DNA from 2 places in the Alteromonas sp. KUL150 genome. Region 2 is predicted to be linked to the other one. Evidence: predicted binding sites of a transcription regulator. Region 2 holds the regulator's gene; the other holds the start of a gene.
The links. Region 2 encodes FNR, which switches genes on or off when oxygen is low (the NO sensors DNR and NnrR bind a similar motif). Its sites were predicted from a motif close to TTGATCTAGATCAA; they were not measured.

Region 1: the regulator FNR is predicted to act here: its motif matches at 5,162-5,175, upstream of GVO62_RS02890 (PRC-barrel domain-containing protein).

What each region holds. Positions count from the first base shown of each region.
Region 1 covers NZ_BLIJ01000014.1:57,253-67,292, reverse strand. The annotation lists gene GVO62_RS02920 (EAL domain-containing protein) at 1-864, opposite strand, end outside; gene GVO62_RS02915 (ribonuclease J) at 1,065-2,450, opposite strand; gene GVO62_RS02910 (DUF2789 domain-containing protein) at 2,516-2,749, opposite strand; gene GVO62_RS02905 (DUF2750 domain-containing protein) at 2,809-3,159, opposite strand; gene GVO62_RS02900 (LysR family transcriptional regulator) at 3,227-4,057, opposite strand; gene GVO62_RS19320 (hypothetical protein) at 4,184-4,351, opposite strand; gene maoP (DUF413 domain-containing protein) at 4,748-5,104, shown strand; gene GVO62_RS02890 (PRC-barrel domain-containing protein) at 5,301-6,047, shown strand; gene GVO62_RS02885 (ArsR/SmtB family transcription factor) at 6,130-6,441, opposite strand; gene GVO62_RS02880 (rhodanese-like domain-containing protein) at 6,625-6,975, shown strand; gene GVO62_RS02875 (LysR family transcriptional regulator) at 7,031-7,954, shown strand; gene GVO62_RS02870 (exopolysaccharide biosynthesis protein) at 7,964-8,569, opposite strand; gene GVO62_RS02865 (sigma-54-dependent transcriptional regulator) at 9,034-10,040, shown strand, end outside.
Region 2 covers NZ_BLIJ01000041.1:76,130-86,169, reverse strand. The annotation lists gene cobB (Sir2 family NAD+-dependent deacetylase) at 1-582, shown strand, start outside; gene GVO62_RS10145 (LysE family translocator) at 593-1,219, shown strand; gene GVO62_RS10140 (stress protein) at 1,300-2,031, shown strand; gene GVO62_RS10135 (glucosaminidase domain-containing protein) at 2,024-2,815, shown strand; gene GVO62_RS10130 (DUF2987 domain-containing protein) at 2,812-3,459, shown strand; gene GVO62_RS10125 (patatin-like phospholipase family protein) at 3,477-4,502, opposite strand; gene ttcA (tRNA 2-thiocytidine(32) synthetase TtcA) at 4,503-5,456, opposite strand; gene uspE (universal stress protein UspE) at 5,530-6,459, opposite strand; gene fnr (fumarate/nitrate reduction transcriptional regulator Fnr) at 6,697-7,437, opposite strand; gene GVO62_RS10105 (sulfite exporter TauE/SafE family protein) at 7,484-8,143, opposite strand; gene ccoS (cbb3-type cytochrome oxidase assembly protein CcoS) at 8,130-8,360, opposite strand; gene GVO62_RS10095 (heavy metal translocating P-type ATPase) at 8,362-10,040, opposite strand, start outside.

The DNA.
Region 1 (10,040 bases), on a different contig from region 2:
CATCCAAAATCCGTCGGATTTGTGTTGCACCATAGTCCAAACATTTCTATCGGATACAGCTTGAGTGAAAGCTCCTTCTTTCTTGCCTTGTAACTGCGCGAGGAAATTTGTTTTCTCTGCAACAAAAACGCCCTGAACCGTTGTAATCCAAACCCTATCTTGGTTATCTACCATCAAAAACTTGGCGTTATAATTGTCAAGATTTTTTGGTATTTCGCCCAAATAGTTAAGCTCGCTAAGCGATTGAGATGGGTTGTTTACATCTTTAGTGAAAACACCAGATGTGGTAGCAATAAGAAGCGTGTCGTCTATGGAAATCGCAGCACGAATACTCTGATTGTTATCGAGAAACTTGTCAGGAAGTCGTGCTACTGTCTCGAGTGTGTTGGTCTGGGTATTGAATCTCTGCACTTCTTCTGCAAGTGCGATGATTATTTGATTCGCACTTTGCCAGTAAAAGCTTTCTGCGTGCTGAACATAGCTTTTTATATCTCTATAACTCGTAGGCTCTATCTGTTCAATCTTCTGAGTTGCCAAATCTAAATAAAAAACACCTCTACCGTAAACGCTAAACCATAATGATTCTTTTCCCTTTAGTGAGAGCTTGTAAATTGAGGCATCAACTATGGAATTATTAGGGCCTTCTACTCGTTTGGCACGCACGCCATCCCAGCGAACTAACCCGCCTTCTGTGGCTATCCAAACAAACCCGTCTTCACTGAGGACGATGTCGTTAACGATGTCCTGAGGCAAACCGTTTTTTGTCGAAAGCGATTGAAAAACCGGATTGGATAATCGAGGTGACGCTGCCGCCTGCCATCCCACAACAAAAAGAAACAGAAACAAATAAAAGAAACTTCGCATCGAATAAGGGTCGTTCGGTAAGATTTATTATTATTCATTTCAGTGTAACAGAATGTTTTAAGCATGGGCAGCATCCGTACACAGGTTTTTAACTCAAAAGTATTGCGATATCACGTTGATAAAAAAGATATTTATTTTACGAATTGAGTGAAACGTTTTACCTTTATTTTAAGTTTAGGTATATAAACGACTCGGTACCATTAATCTTGTTGAACGGGAATACGACCTGTTGGAACAATTTGACGTCTAATACTAGGCTGTGGTGCTAGCCTATATAAATCACCATTTTGCCCCACATAATGTTTTAAAACACCGCTCTCTTTCGCAATGTTGGCATGAGCAGAAAGATGGAGGTGTTCGCCATGAACAGGAATAGAAATCTTCGGTTTTACCCAGTGATACATAAGCTTGAGCTCTTCTTCACAAGGGTGACCGCTAGCGTGAATCGGTAGAGAACTGTCTTCACTATGAATCACTGTCACTCCTTTATCTGTCAGTGATTTACTTAAACGCTCAACGCTTTTCTCGTTGCCTGGGATCACTATAGAAGAGAACAGCACCGTATCGCCCTTCTCGACCTGAAGATGGGGGTGATTATCTTTAGCTAGCCTTGCAAGCGCCGTATTTTTCTCGCCTTGGCTACCCGTAGCCACAGCAAGCACCTCATGTGGCGGTAAATAGCCGAGATGTTGCGCATCGGCAATTGGCAAGTCGTCAGGCCAAATCCCCTGCTGTTTAGCGATGCCGTACATGTTTAATAGTGAACGCCCATAAAGCCCCATGTAACGTTGCGTTTTTTTCGCCACCCTCGCTAAAGAAATAAGGCGCGCGATATTACTACCAAAGCATCCAACAACGACCCTGCCTTTGAGGGGTAAAATGGTGCTGAGTAATCCATCATAACAGTTGCGCTCGGAAATGGAGAAACCAGGTTTTGTCGCGTTAGTAGAATCACCTACCAGCGCAAGTATGTTCTCTTTTCCAAGCTGTTTGTAAAGGTTTACGTCAAACGGTGTACCGGTAATAGGGTTGGCATCAATTTTCCAATCAGCAGTATGTAGAACGGTCCCCACTGGTGTGGATATTTTCAATGCAAAAGGCTCAGGCAGAGAGTGGGTAATCGCCAGCCAGTTTACTGTAAATGGCCCAATTTGACGGATATCGCCAGCGTCAACCTCAACAATCGGAATAAGGTTTGCCAATTTACTTTTAGCGAGTTTTCGTCGGAGTACTTCAGCGGTAAAAGGCGTAGTGTAAATTGGCTTTTGAAATCTCTCCCATAGATAAGGGATTGCACCTACGTGGTCTTCGTGAGCATGAGTAATAACAATACCTGCCAGCGACTCCTTTTGACTAGCAATGAAAGAAGGGTCGGGAGCGACAACTCGGTGAGTAATCCCTGCTTTGCTACCTTCTCCATGAGTACTTTTGATTTTGTAACTCGGTATCAAGGGTTCATCAAAAGAGACACCGCAATCTACCATCAGCCACTGCCCATTGTGGCCATAGAGATTGAGATTCATCCCAATCTCTCCGGTCCCTCCTAGGGGAACAAACCACAAGTCGTCCGCTGTTGGTTGCAACAAATTAACACTACCTTTAATTAAATTTGATTACTTAGCGAGGATAAATTCTGATATCAAAAACACGACTACTCATGTAACTCGGCATTCAGCTGGTCAATGACTTCAGCCCACGCTGCATCCTCAACAATTGCATCCTTTAAAAACGCAGACTGACTCTCGTTCCAATAAGGAGCCTCATGTAGATGTTGACTCTTATTCAGCCCTCGGTGTGTTTCAAAAAATTCAGCGATTTCTTCGTCTGAACTTCCTAGGCCAAGTTGACTAAACAGACTATTCATCGTGGGTTGCTCAGTAAACATATTGTCTCCTTTTATTCCTAATAATTGTTTACCGGCACATCTGCTTCTGAGATCACAGGTTATAAATACTCTGCAAAATCTTCAGGCGTTATTACCTCACCTTCTTCGGCAGGTACAGGACACACGATGACCATAAGCTCATCTTGGGTCATACCCGGAACCCATTTAGTTAAAAACTCTTGGGTAGTAAGCTCCATCGCCTCACAGTGAGCCCAATCCTCTGTCGCCCACAATAATGCAAGTTCAGATTCAGGCCAAATTGGTACGCCATCCTCTTCATCCGTAGTTAGCATCACACATCCATGCTCATCTTTGAGAATGAATAATCGTTGTTCGGCTTTAATAATAGCTAAACTGGCGTCTAATCGCTGAGCAGCACTTTTTTCTAACAATGGATGTATATTTGGCATAAAATTCTCGTTTTAATTGGCTCGATTGCCACATTCTGTGTATTCAGAGTTATTGTCTAATTAACGATTAATTTGCAGTGGACACACTGTCTATTATTTCTGTTAGACCTACTCTTCTTACTTGCTTCATGCTGTGTACGTATACTTTCAGTGATACGTTTTCCAATACTTTAATTTTCGTAAGATTTACATTTTCAGGTAATTGGGTTTGAACATTCGTGGGTAAAACAGCAACACCGCCTTCGCTTTGAAGGTTGTTTAACGCTAAATTCAAAGAGTTTGTTCTTAATTTAGCATCTCGTAATTGTGGATAGGTCGTAAGTAGCCAGTCTCTTGCTTTGGCGCCCCAGTCGATGGCAACAAAATCGGCGGCATCTATGGTTTCCCGTCCCTCTCCGACTCTATACAGAGCAAGTTCATGCTCTAGCAACACTGTGCTATTCACTTCTTCTGACTTTAACGGTTCGGTAGAAAAAGACAAATCTGTAACGCGTTCGTGCATTTGACGAGACAAGGTGTCAAGCGTAAGCACTTCCGCTTTGACCGACCAATCCGGAAAGGCATTATGCAAGTGACTCAACATTTGGGGTAACAACAGTTCACTGGCTAATTGCGTGGCGCCACATACTACATATTCAGACGACTGAATTTGTAATTCCTGTTTAGCCTCGTTTAGTGTTGCACAAAGCTGTTTCGCATAAGGCAGGAGCTTTTCTCCGGATTGCGTAAGCTGGATACTATTTCTTTGCCTGATGAACAACGTGGTATGAAAGTATTCTTCAAGAAGCTTTATACGTGCACTGACTGCAGATTGTGTGAGGTAAAGATTTTCTGCGGCTTTACCAAAGTGACGAGTTTTGGCCACCTCTATAAAGGTGGTAAGGAAGCGTATGTCCATGCTTGTTGTACAACCGAATCAAAGTGTGTCTAAATTGACATAGATGATACGGCAAGTAAACACAAAAGCACAGAAGCGCACCGCTACAAACGGTACGCTTAATCAAATTTTCACCAACTAGTAGAATTAATATTCTTCTTGGTGCAGACGACGCTGTTTATCACGACGTTGTAGGTCACGCTTTTGTTTAACTTTGACGCTGCTTTGACGCTTAGCGTTAGTTTTCTTTGCGTAAGAACCTTCGTCTTCTACCGAGTCCCATTCTTCACGCTGGTAACGATAGTCTTTGCTCATTGCTTTCTCTAAGTTGTTAACACACCTTAATTATTAACGTAAGCGTAAAAATGAAAAACGAAAATTTATCATCGTAGCGATAATAATTTTTGATGACTAAATGGAGTAGTTTTTGAAAAATCTACCGTCACCAAAAGCTATCGATAGAACGTTTATCTGCTATCACCTAAAAACAAAACAGAAAAAGTTATATTCTTTATTATTCAATAAAATAGAAGAAAGAGAACATCACTTTACAAGTCACCAATAGCAATTTATCGCTTATTTTATCTCGCATAGTTTTTGAATTTATCTTCAGTTAAAAATTTTTTGTTGATAAGAAAAAAAACTTTTGTTTTATCTTGCTTTTCAATTGTCATACAAGAGCGCTGAACAAAACATTACGTTGGGTACATTATGAAAAGTTTAGCTATTAGACCATCAGCAAAACCTTACATTGACCGTTTGAAGTTTCCCTATGGATTTCGTAAGTCCGGTGACTTCAGCATTGCTGAAGCAGATCTTCTCACCACATACGGTAAAACCCTGCTGGGACTTGAGAGTGGCGAACTTAAACCAGAAAGTGACGATGAAGCGCATTTTGTTGACTTTATTAGTGGTAAGGTTGAAGCAAGCAATAACATGGAGAAGGCGTGGGCAAAGTACGTCAGACTTGCAAGAGGCAAAAAACATTTTTATACGTTGCACAGTAGCGCAAGTAATCAGTCGGATTACGATGACGACTACTCAGACGACGAGTTCGACGTTGCGTAAAAAGTATAGACTGATCAAAAGAGCTCGCCATGGCGAGCTTTTTTGTTTGAGCTTTAAATGATCTCAATCAAGTTATGGAAAGAACAAAATTGAGAAACGTTAAGGAATGTCTACACTTAGATTAAAGATGAGCAAAAAAGCCCGTGTTAGGTTTTATTGCTCTGATTAAACCAGCCCATGCAAAGGAGGCGCAACGATGGTTATTAGTTCGAAACAGCTTACTCACTTTTCTATTCATGCACTTGATGACAAAGTGGGCGGTATTCGCGACATCCTTTTTGATGATGAAACCTTCACCGTTCGCTATCTAGTGGCGGACACTAATACCTGGCTCCCCCTCAGCCGCAAAGTCGTGATATCCCCTATTTCGGTCAAGCAGTTAGCCTGTGAAGATGAAACAGTTCATATTAATATGACTGTCGATACACTCAAGAATAGCCCTTCAATTGACGAGCATAAACCTGTCTCTCGCGAGTACGAAGAGAACCTTTTTAAGTACTTTGGCTACGGTTACTACTGGATAGGCCCCGGAGCTTGGGGCGAATTTGCCCACCCCGATGAGTTAGTTGAACTACAGCATGCCGAGGAGTCCGATACTGTTCACCCTCAAAAAACATCAAATCATTTACGCGCGGTGGGAGAAGTTGGAGGATATGAAGTTGCTACGACATCTGACAATGTAGGTCATATTAGTAATTTTATTATTGATACGCGCAGTTGGAAAATCGTACTTCTGGTGGTTGATACAAACAACTGGCTACCTGGCGGGAAGCATTTAGCGTTATTACCTAGTGATATCAAAAACATCGACTGGGCTGCTCATCACGTTAGCGTGAATCTGAGCCAAGATGAACTAATGAATCGACCTGAAGTGGATAACGATAAGATTTCTGAAGATGGTTACATTGCAACGCTATGCAGTGACCTTAATAGCAATATATAAATGAGGCGATATGCCTTTCTCTTTCAATGTCCGTTTCTTTAAACGGACATTGTTTTGAGAGTCTTTTACGATAATTTTTACTTCATTTGCAAAAAAATTCGAACATTAAGGCTATCAAACGTTTAACCCGTTCATCAGCTAAACGATAAAAGATAGTTTGCCCCTCTCTACGCGTGGCTACCATTTTTGACTCTCGCAGTAAGGCGAGATGCTGTGATATTACTGGCTGAGACACGTCGACAACATCAAGAAGTTCAGTAACCGACTTTTCCTCTTCGAGTAATGAGCAAAGCACCATAAGGCGCGTTTTGTTTGCAAACTGCTTGAGAAAAATTTCAGCTTCTGCGGCATGTTCCATTATCGCGTTTGAACCTATAACCATATCCTCGGACATAAGCACTTCCTTTTTTGTAAAATAACTGGGCTAATTTACCCCTTTATTATACTAAAGTATAAAACAAATTGCCGATTGGCTATTTTATACGATGAATTTCAGTCAAGACTCTTGTTCTGCTATCCTAAATTGCAAATATAAACGTTAATGCGTTGTTCACCAGCTTAACTTAAAGGAAACCAAATGCTCATTGACATCAAGACTCGGTTAGAAAATATCGACGTTAACTTTAGAACTGTGACGGCAGAACAGGCGTTTAATGAGTTAGAAAATAATGGAGGTACATTAATTGACGTGAGGGAAGCCGCAGAGGCAAATGAGCAACCCGTTCGTTCTGCATTACACATCCCCCGTGGCGTTCTCGAAATGAAAGCCCTTGAGCAATTCAAAGATGCATCCACACCCCTTTACATTCACTGTGCCTCAGGTGTTCGCGCTAAGCTCGCGGCAGAGCAGCTAACTAAATTAGGTTACGAAAATATATCTGTTGTAACGTGCTCAGTGCCTACAATTAACGAAGTTAGCGATAAATGACTCAATATTAACTCATGTGATATAAAAGCCTGAAAAGAAAGAGAAAGAGCGATACATGCTGAAATCCACATTAGAACAGTGGCGAATGTTCAAAGCCGTTGTCGACGCAGGCGGTTTTAATCAGGCCGCCGTAGAAGTACATAAAAGTCAGTCAAGTGTTCATCATGCTGTACAAAAGTTAGAAAACGCTATCGGTGTCAGATTATTTGAAAACATTGGACGAAAAGTACAGCTCTCGCCGCAGGGCGATTTAATGTATCGTCGCGCTAGTTTTTTGCTGGATGAGGCACACAAATTAGAAGCGGTGGCAAGCAGTCTTCAGGCTGGAACAGAAACTACATTACGTATCGCTGTCGATATAATATTTCCGTCGGAACTGCTATATAACGTTCTCGCAAAAGTGTCAGACGAATATCCCTTGTTGCGTATTGAATTAGAGGAAACCGTATTGAGCGGTGCAAACTCTCTGTTGAGCAGCGGTAAGGTGGATATGGGCATTTCGCCCTTCGTCCTTCCAAATGGTTTTAGTGAAGATCTATGCGAGATCGAGTTTGTAGCCGTCGCACACGCCCACCACCCGTTACACCAGTTGGGTAGGACACTCACGTTAGAGGATTTAAAGGCTCACCGTCAGATTGTGGTTCGAGATTCATCAACTGAACGTAAGGCTGACGTCGGCTGGTTAGGAGCGGAACAGCGGTGGACAGTGAGTCATGTAAGGACATCGGTAGATGTTATTGCGCAGGGTTTAGGATTTGCGTGGTTGCCTATTGCTATTATTAAAGACAAACTTGAAGACGGAACCTTGGTTCCCCTGCCGCTGGACAACAATGCTGCGTTGAGAAAAGCGCTGCTTTATCTATCTTTTGAGGATGGTGACACACTTGGTCCTGCGGCTCGCGCTTTTATCGGAGAATTACGTTATCAAACGATGAACCTTCCAACCTCCGACTTAATCATAGACAGTAGTACGGATTAAACGTCTTGACTAGCTCAAGATGCCGCTGAGCTGTTCAAAACCTAAAACAAAACCTAGAAGTGAAACAGACACACCAACTAAAGCCACTGCTCCATCGTCAGTGGCCATACCTATTGCCATAACCAAAACAGCAAACGCAGGAATTAAACCCATAAACGGAATGAGTTCCAGTGGCATCATTACCGCACCGCATAGCATACAGTTCAATGCAATTAACGATCGAAAAACCGTTTGACGCATAAAAAAGCACCGAGGAACTAAGAATCGATCGATACGTACCGCATAAGGTTTCGCTTTTTCAACTATCGATCTAAGTTGGTCGGCGTCACATTGTAATTCCATTACTTTTTCTGGGAGCCACGGGTGACGTTGACCGAGTAAAATTTGCAAAGAGATAAGTAAAATCGTCACACCTGTTATAGATGGCACTCCTGGAATAGCTCCAATAGGTGTACAAGCGATAAATGAAGGCAAGGCAAGCATTGGACCGAAGCCTCTTTTTTCTAAGACACTCCAAAAATCAGCAAGATGAAAGACATCTTGTTGAGCTCTGGGCTGCATTCTTCCAAGAAGCTCATATAATGTCATTGATCTTTCAGCTGTTTTTCCCAACATTTTCAAATCCTTTGATTTAACTTTACCTGTGAACTGGTATGCTGTTTGACGAATTCCTCGCTAAAAATCTAATATAAAGCGCATTTTAGAGACAAAGCACTTCATATTGCGAACAATGATTAGATGAAAGCTGTGCGAAAAATGTGCCATTGGGTACTTGATACAACTATCGCGCGCATGGGAATGTTTTTTGCAAATTCACTTTTTATAAAACGTTTTTGCGAATAACAAAAATTAGAAATATAGGAATAGCTTCAAAGGTTACTACTCAACAAACGCGGTCTAGTTTGAATGGGTTGTTTCGTCTGCCGAGTTAACTTTCCTAGTTATAAAGAATTGACGTATGCAGTTGTCTAGCTTTCGATAGCAAATTTCGTAATGCTGCGATGACTGAACTATGAAAACCATAATATTGATTAAATTCCAAGTTTTTCCAATTAGGAATAGAAGAGAGGGACATCCACGTGCTAACCGTACTTTTAGTTGATGACGACGCCGAATTCACAGAAGTTGCCTGTACCATTATTGAATTTTTGGGGCATGAAGTACTTACTGCCGGAACACTAGAAGAAGCGCGAGATTGGTTAAAAAAAGAAACCTTTGACCACGTTTTACTAGATTTTATGCTGCCTGATGGTAGCGGGGCTCACCTGTTTAATGAATTAGACGCACTTCCAAAGCGACCACGAGTTACATTAATAACTGGTCACCCTTCTGTAAAGAGCGTTATAAAAGGGCTTTGTGGGCCGACTGTTGATTACCTCGTTAAACCTATTCAACGAGAAGAAATTGAAGCAGTTCTAAGTCAGAAAAAGAAGAGTAAAGAGCCAGAAGAAGCAAAAATAGAGAAGCATTTTGACTTACTTATCGGCGAATCGCCGGTGATGAAAGACTTGTATAAGCTTATTGCTCGCGTCAGTAAAACAAGTGCAAACGTTATGCTGCTAGGTGAAAGTGGCGTAGGTAAAGAAGTGGTTGCTGCCGCAATCCATCGCGCCTCTGAAAGTGAAGGCCCCTATATCGCTACAAACTGTGGCGCGTTTTCTAAAGAACTAATTGGAAGCGAATTATTCGGTCATGAAAAAGGGGCATTTACGGGTGCTGTAGGCAGAAAAGAAGGTGTATTCGAGCAAGCGGAAGGCGGCACACTTTTCCTTGATGAAATTACAGAAATGCCAATTGATATGCAGCCGAATTTGCTTCGGGTATTGGAAAACAAAGTTGTACTTCGCGTTGGCGGAACCAAATCGATTCCGGTTAATTGTCGTGTTGTTTCGGCTACGAACCGCACTATGGAAGAAATTGCACAAAGTAAGGTACTTCGAGAAGATATTTATTTTAGGCTTGCTGTTTTTCCTATTACTATCCCTCCCCTACGTGAACGCAAAGAAGATATACCGCTGCTTGCTAAAACCTTTATCGCTGAATTCAACAAAGACAATGGCTCGATTTATCGTTGGGAAGATAGCCA
Region 2 (10,040 bases):
GAGCGAAACCCCAGTTTGGTCTATCGTTTCTACAATGCTCGGCGCGCTCAGCTTCAGGAAGACGATGTTAAGCCGAATGCCGCTCATATGGCGCTTGCAAAGCTTGAAACCATATTCGGTGATAATGTAATGCTGGTTACGCAGAACGTAGACGATCTTCATGAGCGTGGCGGAAGCAAAAATGTTTATCACATGCACGGTGAACTGCTGTCAGCCCGATGCGCAATTTCTCAGGAAACGTTTGAATGGCGCGATAGTTTTGACCATACCTCGAAATGCCCATGCTGTAATCGGGTCACATTAAGGCCGGATATTGTGTGGTTTGGTGAAATGCCCATGTATATGGATGAAATATACAGTGCATTAGCAAACGCAGATTTATTTGTTGCTATTGGCACATCGGGCAATGTTTACCCGGCTGCGGGTTTTGTTCAGATTGCAAAAGAAAGCGGTGCACACACCATTGAAGCAAATTTAGCACCGGGCGCAACAAATGCCTTATTCGATGAATCGTTAACCGGTCCAGCGTCACATATCGTTCCCCGATGGGTAGACAACTTAATTTCAAAATACGCGCTGTAGGAGGCGCAAGATGCAGTATATGAACGAATTCCTTACCATTGCACTTGTACACCTTGTTGCAGTGGCAAGCCCAGGGCCTGATTTTGCTGTGGTGGTGCGAAATAGCGTAGCGTACGGAAGACGCATCGCGCTATATACTAGCGTGGGGATCGGTTTAGCGATATTGCTGCATGTTGCTTATTCGCTTGTGGGGCTGAGCGTAGTTATCGCCACGACACCTTGGTTATTTACCACCTTTAGCTATGCAGCTGCCGCATATTTGCTTTATCTGGCTTTTGGCGCGCTTAAAAGTGGGCCGGTCAAGCAGGATGAGACCCCTTCATTTGAAAAGAAGAGCACGCAAATTTCAGCTAAACGTGCGGTGTGGATGGGTTTTTTAACCAATGGTCTCAACCCAAAAGCAACACTTTTCTTTCTTTCTCTTTTTACAGCAATCATCAGTATCGATACCCCTTTTGCCGTAAAGTTAGGTTATGGTATTTATTTGGCTATAGCGACAGGGCTTTGGTTCTGCTTCCTCTCTTATCTTTTAAGCACGAGTAGAGTCGCTGAACTAATTGGTAAAAAAGGGTATTGGCTAGACCGCGCTATGGGCGTATTACTTGTCGGTTTAGCAGCAAAGCTGGTACTGGGTTAACTTTTGTTTAGCATACAGGCAGGCATTTGTTTACGCGAATTGATATAATCCCGTAGATTTCCAGAAATTAAGAGAGTTGTGTGAAAGACGTAAACACTGACCGATTAAACAATACGTTAGCAAAACAGTATCACTTCGATATCAAGGGCTTACTGCGCCGTGCTGCTGGGTTAACAAAAGCAAATTTTTCTTCGCTATTACAAGGTAGCGTGGTGTTGTTTTTAACGTTCGTTGTGTTGGGTGTATTTGCACAGCAATACATCACTATAAACGATGATGGTACTTACGTTTTTGAGCATCAGTCTATTATAGAAATTGTGGCGATTTTCATTGTTGCTCCGCTGCTAAGCGGTTTGTATATGATGGGCGTGTTCGTCGCGCGGGGCATTAAAACATCTGTTTTTACTGTTTTTCAGTTTTTTCCCCTCGTTTTGTTGTTAGCGTTAACGCAGTTAGTGAATAGCATTCTTTTTCAGTTAGGGATGATGCTACTCATTTTACCGGGCGTGTATTTTTATTTAGCCTCGTCGTTTTCGCTTATGTTAGTGGCCGATAGGAAACTAACGCCTATAAGCGCTATCATTTTATCTTGTCGCGTGTTTAATGCTTACTGGTCGCAAATTGCGAGTGTCTTCGGTGTGTTCTTTCTACTGTTCGCGTCGGTGCCGCTCACCTTTGGTCTGTCTTTAATTTGGGTGTTACCTTTCTATTTTAGTATGATGGGATTGCTCTATCAGGAATTGATTGGCGAGCAAGGAGTGGGCACGGAAGCATCTGTAAATGATGTGAATGAGTCAAGCTTTGATGCATAAGCGAGAAACGTTTAAAATTGTCCTTATTACGTTAGGGGTTTTGGCGGTAATTGTTATTAACGCTATTATCTTTACAAAAGACGAGCCGGATATTCTTGATGTTCCGCAAACGGTAAAAGACAACAAGCCAGTGCCTGATTTCTCTGTCTATACGGATGTAAAAGAGAAAAAGGAGGCGTTCTTCAATTACTTAAGGCCTGAGGTAGAAAAGCAAAATGCTTATCTTCTGACGCTTAGACATTATGTGCAGACCCTTTACAGGAAAGCATTGGTAGACGAGCCACTTTCAAAAGATGATGTAGAAAGATTGGCGTGGCTTGAGGAAGAGTATCGCGTTAAGTCAACGCAGCCTCTCAAAGTAAAACTACCCGCCTTGCTGCAAAAAATAGACGTGTTACCCGTCGAATTGGTTTTAGTTCAAGCTGCGAATGAGTCGGCATGGGGAACAAGTCGCTTCGCAAGAAAAGGCTATAACTTCTTTGGTTTGTGGTGCTTTTCAAAAGGGTGTGGTTTTGTTCCAAATCGCAGGAATGACGGCGCTTCTCATGAAGTCGCTAAGTTCAATAACTTATCTAGAGCAACATATACCTATATGCGCAACCTAAATCGTCACGATGCTTATGCTGATTTAAGAGAAATACGCAGTAGATTGCGCGCAAACCAAATACCTATCACGGGAGTGGCGTTGGCCGAGGGGCTGATGAATTACTCTGAGCGCGGAGCTGCTTATGTTGAAGAGCTTCAAACCATGATCCGATTTAACGAGGAGTTTTTATCCGAATGATACGCGCGGCACTATTTTTAGCATCATCTTTTGTCATTGGTTTTAGCAGTACACAGGTTGTTGCTGAAACGATTGACGTTGAGTACAGCCGTTTCTATAGCCATGTAAAAAAATTAGATAATGAAGACACGCAAGCGCTCCAGTTTGCTTTCGGTTTTGTCCGAGTTGGCGAAGGACGTTTATGTGGAGTTAATGCGGCTTCTATCGTCACGGACAAAAAAACCATGGAGTTAGAGGTCAGCGACGAAGGACGTTTTACTGTTCCGACGGAGAGAGCACTCAAACTAGCTAACGCCTTAGTGAGAATTGACTTAGTCGAGCGAGCAAATGTGTGCGATATGTCGGTTCAACTTGAGACTAAGCCCGAATACCTGAAGCAGTATTACAAAAAAGAAGAGCTTACTTTTTTATATGAGCAGTATGAAGCCTTCTTTAATGAAATGGGAAGTTTCCTATCTTTTATGATGCCTTCAGTCAAAGGCCTTATGATTCAGTTTGATGATAAGAATCTAGACTTTATAACGCCTCAGGGTGTGCAAATAAATAATGGTGTTCTGCAGATTGAGCAAGATTGGATAGATGACGCAAAAGGTTTAACGTTGCCTCATGCGCCACTTCGTATTACCGCAATGGCATCAAGCTAATTGTTGACGAGTTCTATCTACGTCAATAATTGATACCTAATTTGCTCGGCTAAACGCGCGATAGTCTCTTCGCCTTTCGCGCATAGCTCTTCGGCCCTGTGAAATTCCATGATGCCAACGTCAGTGAGCTGAGGTTCAATGAGGATGTCAGGCGGATCGCCTGCCAATCGAGAGCGAGTGACGCGGGCCTGGAGTATTTCAAGAGAACTGCTCATCACGCTCATAATACCTGGAGGATTTCGTTTATTTACCTTTGCTGGTACCTCAGTGAATTCCTCCTCAACTTTTTCAATGACTTCAGAAGCGACACCGTCTTCGCTTTCCACGTTATCAGTTGCGTTTACATCTAGTTCATCATTGTTGGTTTCCGACGCTTTTTCATCTTTGTTGTCTGGAGAAAACCACTGACGCAAAACATTTTGACTCTTAGTAAAGAAGTCCTCGGTTTTACGCTCATTCTCTTCGTGATCTTGTCTCAACTTTTCAAGACGAATAGGGCGAAAATCAGCATTAAGATTAACCGCAATCACAAAGTCTGCGCCTAATTGCCGACATAAGTTGACGGGCACCGGATTAACAACCGCCCCATCAACTAACCACCTATCGCCGTGGGCCACGGGCGAAAAAAGGGCAGGGATTGCACATGAGGCTTGAATGGTATCGCCGATAGGGCCTGAATTAAATACCACTTCACGGCCGGTATAAAGATCGGTAGCGACGGTAGCAAACGGCTTTTGCATTGCCTCGTATGAAGATTCACAAAACTCATTTGCTAGCTTATCAAACACCTTTTGACCGCTTGCAATACCGCCGCGTCTTAGGCCAACACCCATCAAGGCAAGTACTTGCCAATCGCTAAGAGAGCATGCCCATTCTTTAAGCCCTTCCAGCTTGCCACTTGCGTAGGCGGCGCCAACATACGCACCTATAGAGCATCCTGCTACCACGTCAATTTTAACGCCTAACTTTTCTAAAGCTTGAATAATACCTATGTGCGTCCAACCCCTGGCAGCACCGGCACCTAACGCAAGTCCAATTTTCATTTATCTGGGTTCCATAATATTTACCACTTCAATAGTGTGCTCATCATCACTTAACGAGGATGTATTTTCAGTGGAAAAAGAAGGTTGATCAAAGCCTATGTCGCCATCTTCAACGGGGCCGTCTTGGGTTGTAATAGATTTAAAGTCGTGAAGATTGCTGTCTATTAAATGAGAGGGGGCCACATTTTGAAGTGCCCTAAACATCGATTCGATACGACCAGGAAACCTGCGATTCCAGTCTTGAAGCATAGCTTTAATGTTTTGACGCTGCAGGTTTTCTTGAGAGCCGCAAAGGTTACAAGGAATAATAGGAAACGCTGCTGCCTGAGAATATTTTTCAATATCTTTTTCAGTGCAGTATGCTAAAGGGCGAATAACGATGTGCTCGCCGTTATCGCTGACCAATTTAGGGGGCATAGATTTAAGTTTGCCACCATGAAACATGTTGAGGAAAAAGGTTTCTAGCATGTCATCACGGTGGTGACCTAGCGCAATTTTAGTTGCGCCAAGTTCTTTAGCCGTTCTATATAAAATGCCCCGACGTAATCGTGAGCACAGCGAACAGGTTGTTTTTCCCTCGGGAATTTTATCTTTTACAATTGAGTAAGTGTCTTCTTCAACGATTTTATACTCAACACCAATTTCGTCTAGATAAGCCGGCAGGATGTGCTCTGGAAAACCTGGCTGTTTTTGGTCAAGATTTACCGCAACGATATCGAAGTGAATAGGCGCAATCTTCTTTAAAAACATCAAAATATCGAGCATGGTGTAGCTGTCTTTCCCACCAGATAGACACACCATCACCTTGTCATTATTCTCAATCATGCCAAAGTCGGCAATGGCTTTACCCACGTTGCGACGAAGACGTTTTTGAAGTTTGTTGAAGTTGTACTTTTGCTTACTTTGTGCAGCGTTCAATGCAGATGGCTCAACGCTGCTTGTGCCTAAACTCATAATTCACTAGCTTGGTTTGTGATAAAGCAAGCATTATACAATAAAGCGCCTTTTTTAAACCATGGTTGTGTCGTTAATTTTGTACCTTAAGCGGTGGAACAAAGCCATCTGGCTTAATAGCCAAAACGTCACAGTTAAGTTCGTCGATCACATGCTCTGCTGTATTTCCGATAAGCGCGGCTGAAATGCCCACGCGGCCTACAGTTCCGATGATAACAAGTTCAGCGTCGATGGTTTTGGCTACGTGGGGAATAACTTTTTCGGGCAAACCTTCTTTTACAATGCATTTCTCTTCGGAAATGCCATATTGTTGAGCATGGCGACGCATTTCGGATTGATGGTGATTTTTAACCGCATCATGATAGGTATCGGGGTCGAACTCCGGAACTTCTATCGCAATGTTTAGTGGAGTAGAAGGATAGCTGTTGACTAAATTCACATTTCCTTTCAATAAGGCCGCATAATCGTTTGCAATAATTGTAAGCTTGTCATTAAGCGCAGCATGTTCGTCGTCTTCACTTCCTACGTTTACGGCTGCGATGATCTCACCACCTTCTGGCCAATCATGCTCTTTAACCAATAACACTGGGCGAGGGCACTTACGCATTAAATGCCAGTCTGTTGGTGTGAAAATGACAGAGGCTAAATCATCGTGGTTCTTTGTCGCTTTTACCACTAGATCAATTTGGTTGTTAAGCGTGTAGTAAATAATTGACTCAAAAGCACGGTTGTTCCACTCAACTACAATATCGGTATCAGCAAAGCCTTGTTTCCTAAGTTGCTCAGAAAGCCACTTGCCTTGCTCTTTAGTTACTGCATCGCGCATGGCTTCGCGCTCATCTGGGCTTAGCATGGTGGTCATATCATAAGATAGATCGTAGACCACCATCATTGCGGTCACTGTTGCACCTGTTTTCGACGCGAGTTCATAGGCTCGACTTAAAGCAGGTTGGTTGTCCCGTTCAGCATCTACCACGGCAAGAATTCGTTTATATTCAATCATAACACCCTCCAGTAAGCACACAGCTTGATGTGACGATAAATAAAGCTATTTTTCTAGTCCATCTTCACTAACTATAAACGACATTTGAAAAAACGTGTTGTTTTGGGTCAAGAATTTACAACTCTCTTAGGCATTTTTAGTGTGACGATTTATGGGGGCTTGGGCGGGTAAGAAAAATGAAGGAAATGAAAAACGCGCATAACGCGCGTTCCTGAATGATTTAAACAAAGAGACAACTTAGCCGCTACATACAACACTTGGTCCGTTAAGGGCAGACAGTTTATTTTCTAACAGTGCAAAATCTAGAATGGTAATGAGTTTGCCATCTACCTTTATAATGTTTTCTTTTTGGAAACGACTTAACAGGCGGCTTATGGTTTCTATCGTTAAACCGAGGTAATTGCCAATCTCATTTCGTGTCATCGTTAAATGAAACTCACGATGAGAAAAGCCTCGCTCCTCAAATCTTTGCGATAGGTGGGAGATAAAATAGAGTAAGCGTTCTTCTGCTGTTCGTTTATTGAGAAGCATGATCATGTCGTGATCCTGCTTTATCTCTGCACTCATGAAGCTCATTATCTGATGGCGCAGTTTCGGAAACTGAACCGACATTTCATCTAATATTTCATAGGGAAGTTCACAGACCATCGCTGTTTCTAATGCAGAAGTGTAGCTCTGGTGCTTATTTTCGCGCAGCGCATCGAAGCCGATAATGTCGCCGGGAAAATGAAAACCTGTAATTTGCTCCTCACCTTCAGAGTTGGTAACGAACGACTTGAAAGAACCGGTTCTTACGGCAAAGAGCGAACGAAATGTATCGCCAGTTTGAATAAGCGTATCGCCTTTATGCAGCGGTTTTTTACGCTCAATGATGTCGTCTAAAGACTCAATTTCTGTCTTGTTTAATGCAACAGGCAGACAGAGATGGCTGAAACTACAGTTCTGACAGTGGATTGAAAATTGGCTTCCTTTGCTCATAAAACCTGCTCTTTATAATTTATACACGACAATAATACCTATTTTTTTATAGGATTGCGCCCTGAATAAGATAAATAGCATAGATAGCCATTATACTTGCAATAAGTTGTCTTACGCCGCTTTGCTGAAAAGTACTCACTAGATATTGACTACCTGCGCTGGCGGCAAGCAGGGTGGGTAAGGTTCCCAACCCAAAGAAAAACATAATACCCGCGCCTTGTAACGCGTTGCCTGCGGCCAATGACCAGGTTAGGGTTGAATACACAAGCCCGCAGGGTAACCAACCCCAAATAAAGCCATAAGGTATTGCGCTAAATGGGGTTTTGAACGGTAAAAACCGCTTAGAGAGAGGCTGAAGTTTGGAAAATAGACCTTTACCTGCGCTTTCCAAAAGGGTTAGGCCTGTCCACCATTTCCCTAAATAACAAGCGAGTAAAAGCAACATAACACCGCTAAAAAGAGATAGGACATAGCTGGCAAGGGGAACGAAATCTGACGCAATTTTTCCTAATGCGCCAGTGATTGCACCGGCAATCGTATAGCTGGCAATCCGGCCCATGTTGTAAGCGAGTGTATAGGGTACAGCGGATGAGCCTTTTGGCGAGACCATTCTGAGCGCCGCAACGATCCCTCCACACATTCCCACACAATGAACACCGCCCGCCAAGCCGATAAGAAAAGCAGAGAAGTAGTTAATCCCGTCCATTATCTTCTTTGTTCTTGATTGCCTTGCTCTCTTGAAGCTGCTTGCGCTGTTCTGCTAATTTTTTTTCTTCAGGTGACAAATCATCATCGAAAAGAATGCTGTAGCCTTGTCGGTCTAAATCATCAAACTGATTGGTCTTTACCGCCCAAAAGAAAATTACAATAGCGACAGCAACAATAATGATGGCGATTGGAATTAATACGTAAATAATGCTCATGCTATTTGCTCAAAAGTCGCGTTGAGTTTGTAACGACAATAATACTGCTTAACGACATACCTACAACAGCCATCCACGGAGAAAGTAGCCCAGACACGGCGAAGGGCAGAATCAAAACATTGTATCCTACAGACCAGCCTATGTTCTGTCTTATTTTCTTCTTCACTTGGTGAGAAGTGCTTATAAGCGTTGGAACAGATAAAAGTTGATCGCCAAGCAAAATAACATCTGCTGCTGTCTTAGCAACATCGGTAGCATTGCCAACCGCTATTGCCACGTCTGCACTGGCAAGAACAGGTGCATCGTTGATACCGTCCCCCATCATCATTACTTTGGCTCCCGCTTGCTGCATAGCTTGAACAGCTTCGTATTTAAGTTCTGGTGTAAGCCCACCTTTGGCTGTTTCGATTGGCAATGACGCAGTTAGTGAGTCCACGTTTTTTTGTGTATCGCCGCTTAAGACTGTAAGCCTATGGCTTTTTGCCAAGATATCGAGGGTTTCTTGCGTATCAGCACGAAGCGTATCTCGCACTTCAAACGCTGCCATAATACGGCCTTTAACAGTGAGATAGACGTTAGCTGAAGGGTAGTCTTCAATGAATTCTTGCTGTGACTCGTGAACGCAAAACGCAGCAGAGCCCATTGAAAACATGGTGTCATTGATTTCGCCACATATTCCGCCTCCGGGCGCTACAGTAAAATTGACTACCTTATAAACGGTGTAATCGGATGCGCTATCATCGCCAAGGGTATTATTCTCTGTGAATGCTTTCGCTATGGGATGCTCAGAGCGCGACTCGAGCGCGCGTGCGATAGAGAGTGCCGTGTCACTATCTACGCCGTCAGCATACCAAGCATTTGAAATGGTGAATTTGCCTTGCGTAAGTGTGCCTGTTTTATCTAGTGCAATGGTATCAATGCCCGTAATTTGCTCTAAGGCATCGGCGCGTTTAATCAAAATACCTTGCTTGTTCAGTTTTGCCATAGCACAGGTGAGTGCTGATGGTGTGGCTAAACCTAGTGCGCAAGGGCAGGTTGCAACGAGCACTGATATGGTTATCCAAAAGGCATCGTCGCTACCTTGGAACGACCAAAATCCATAGGTTAACGCTGAGATCATCAGCACGGCGGTAACGAAGTATCGAGAAAAATTATCCGCTATTTGCGCAGCTTTTGGCTTGCTAGCCATTGCACTTGCTTGGAGCCTGACGATTTGGTTTACCAGTGCGTTTTTGAGGGTTTGGGTTACGATAATAGTTAGGCTGCCGTCTTGACACACCGTACCCCCGTAAACAACGCTATTGTTCTCTTTGCGTACGGGGTTAAACTCGCCGGTAAGCATAGATTCGTCAACCGATGCATGACCTTCGGTTACTACGCCATCGATAGGAATTGTCTCTCCGGGTTTAACCAGTACTACGTCGTTTATTCGTAGTTGTTTTGCTAGACATTCGGTAACGCTGCCATCTGACATTAACTTCGTGGCTGAAACCGGGACATATTGCATCATGTTAGCGGAGATCTGCGCAGCGCGATGCCTGCTACGATGTTCCAAAAACCGGCTGAGTAACAGCAGGAAAATGAACATACAGATAGACTCAAAATACACTTCGCCTTGTTCAAGAACCGTAGAGCGTATTCCGGCAATGTAAGTACCGAAAATGGCGAGCGTAACCGGAA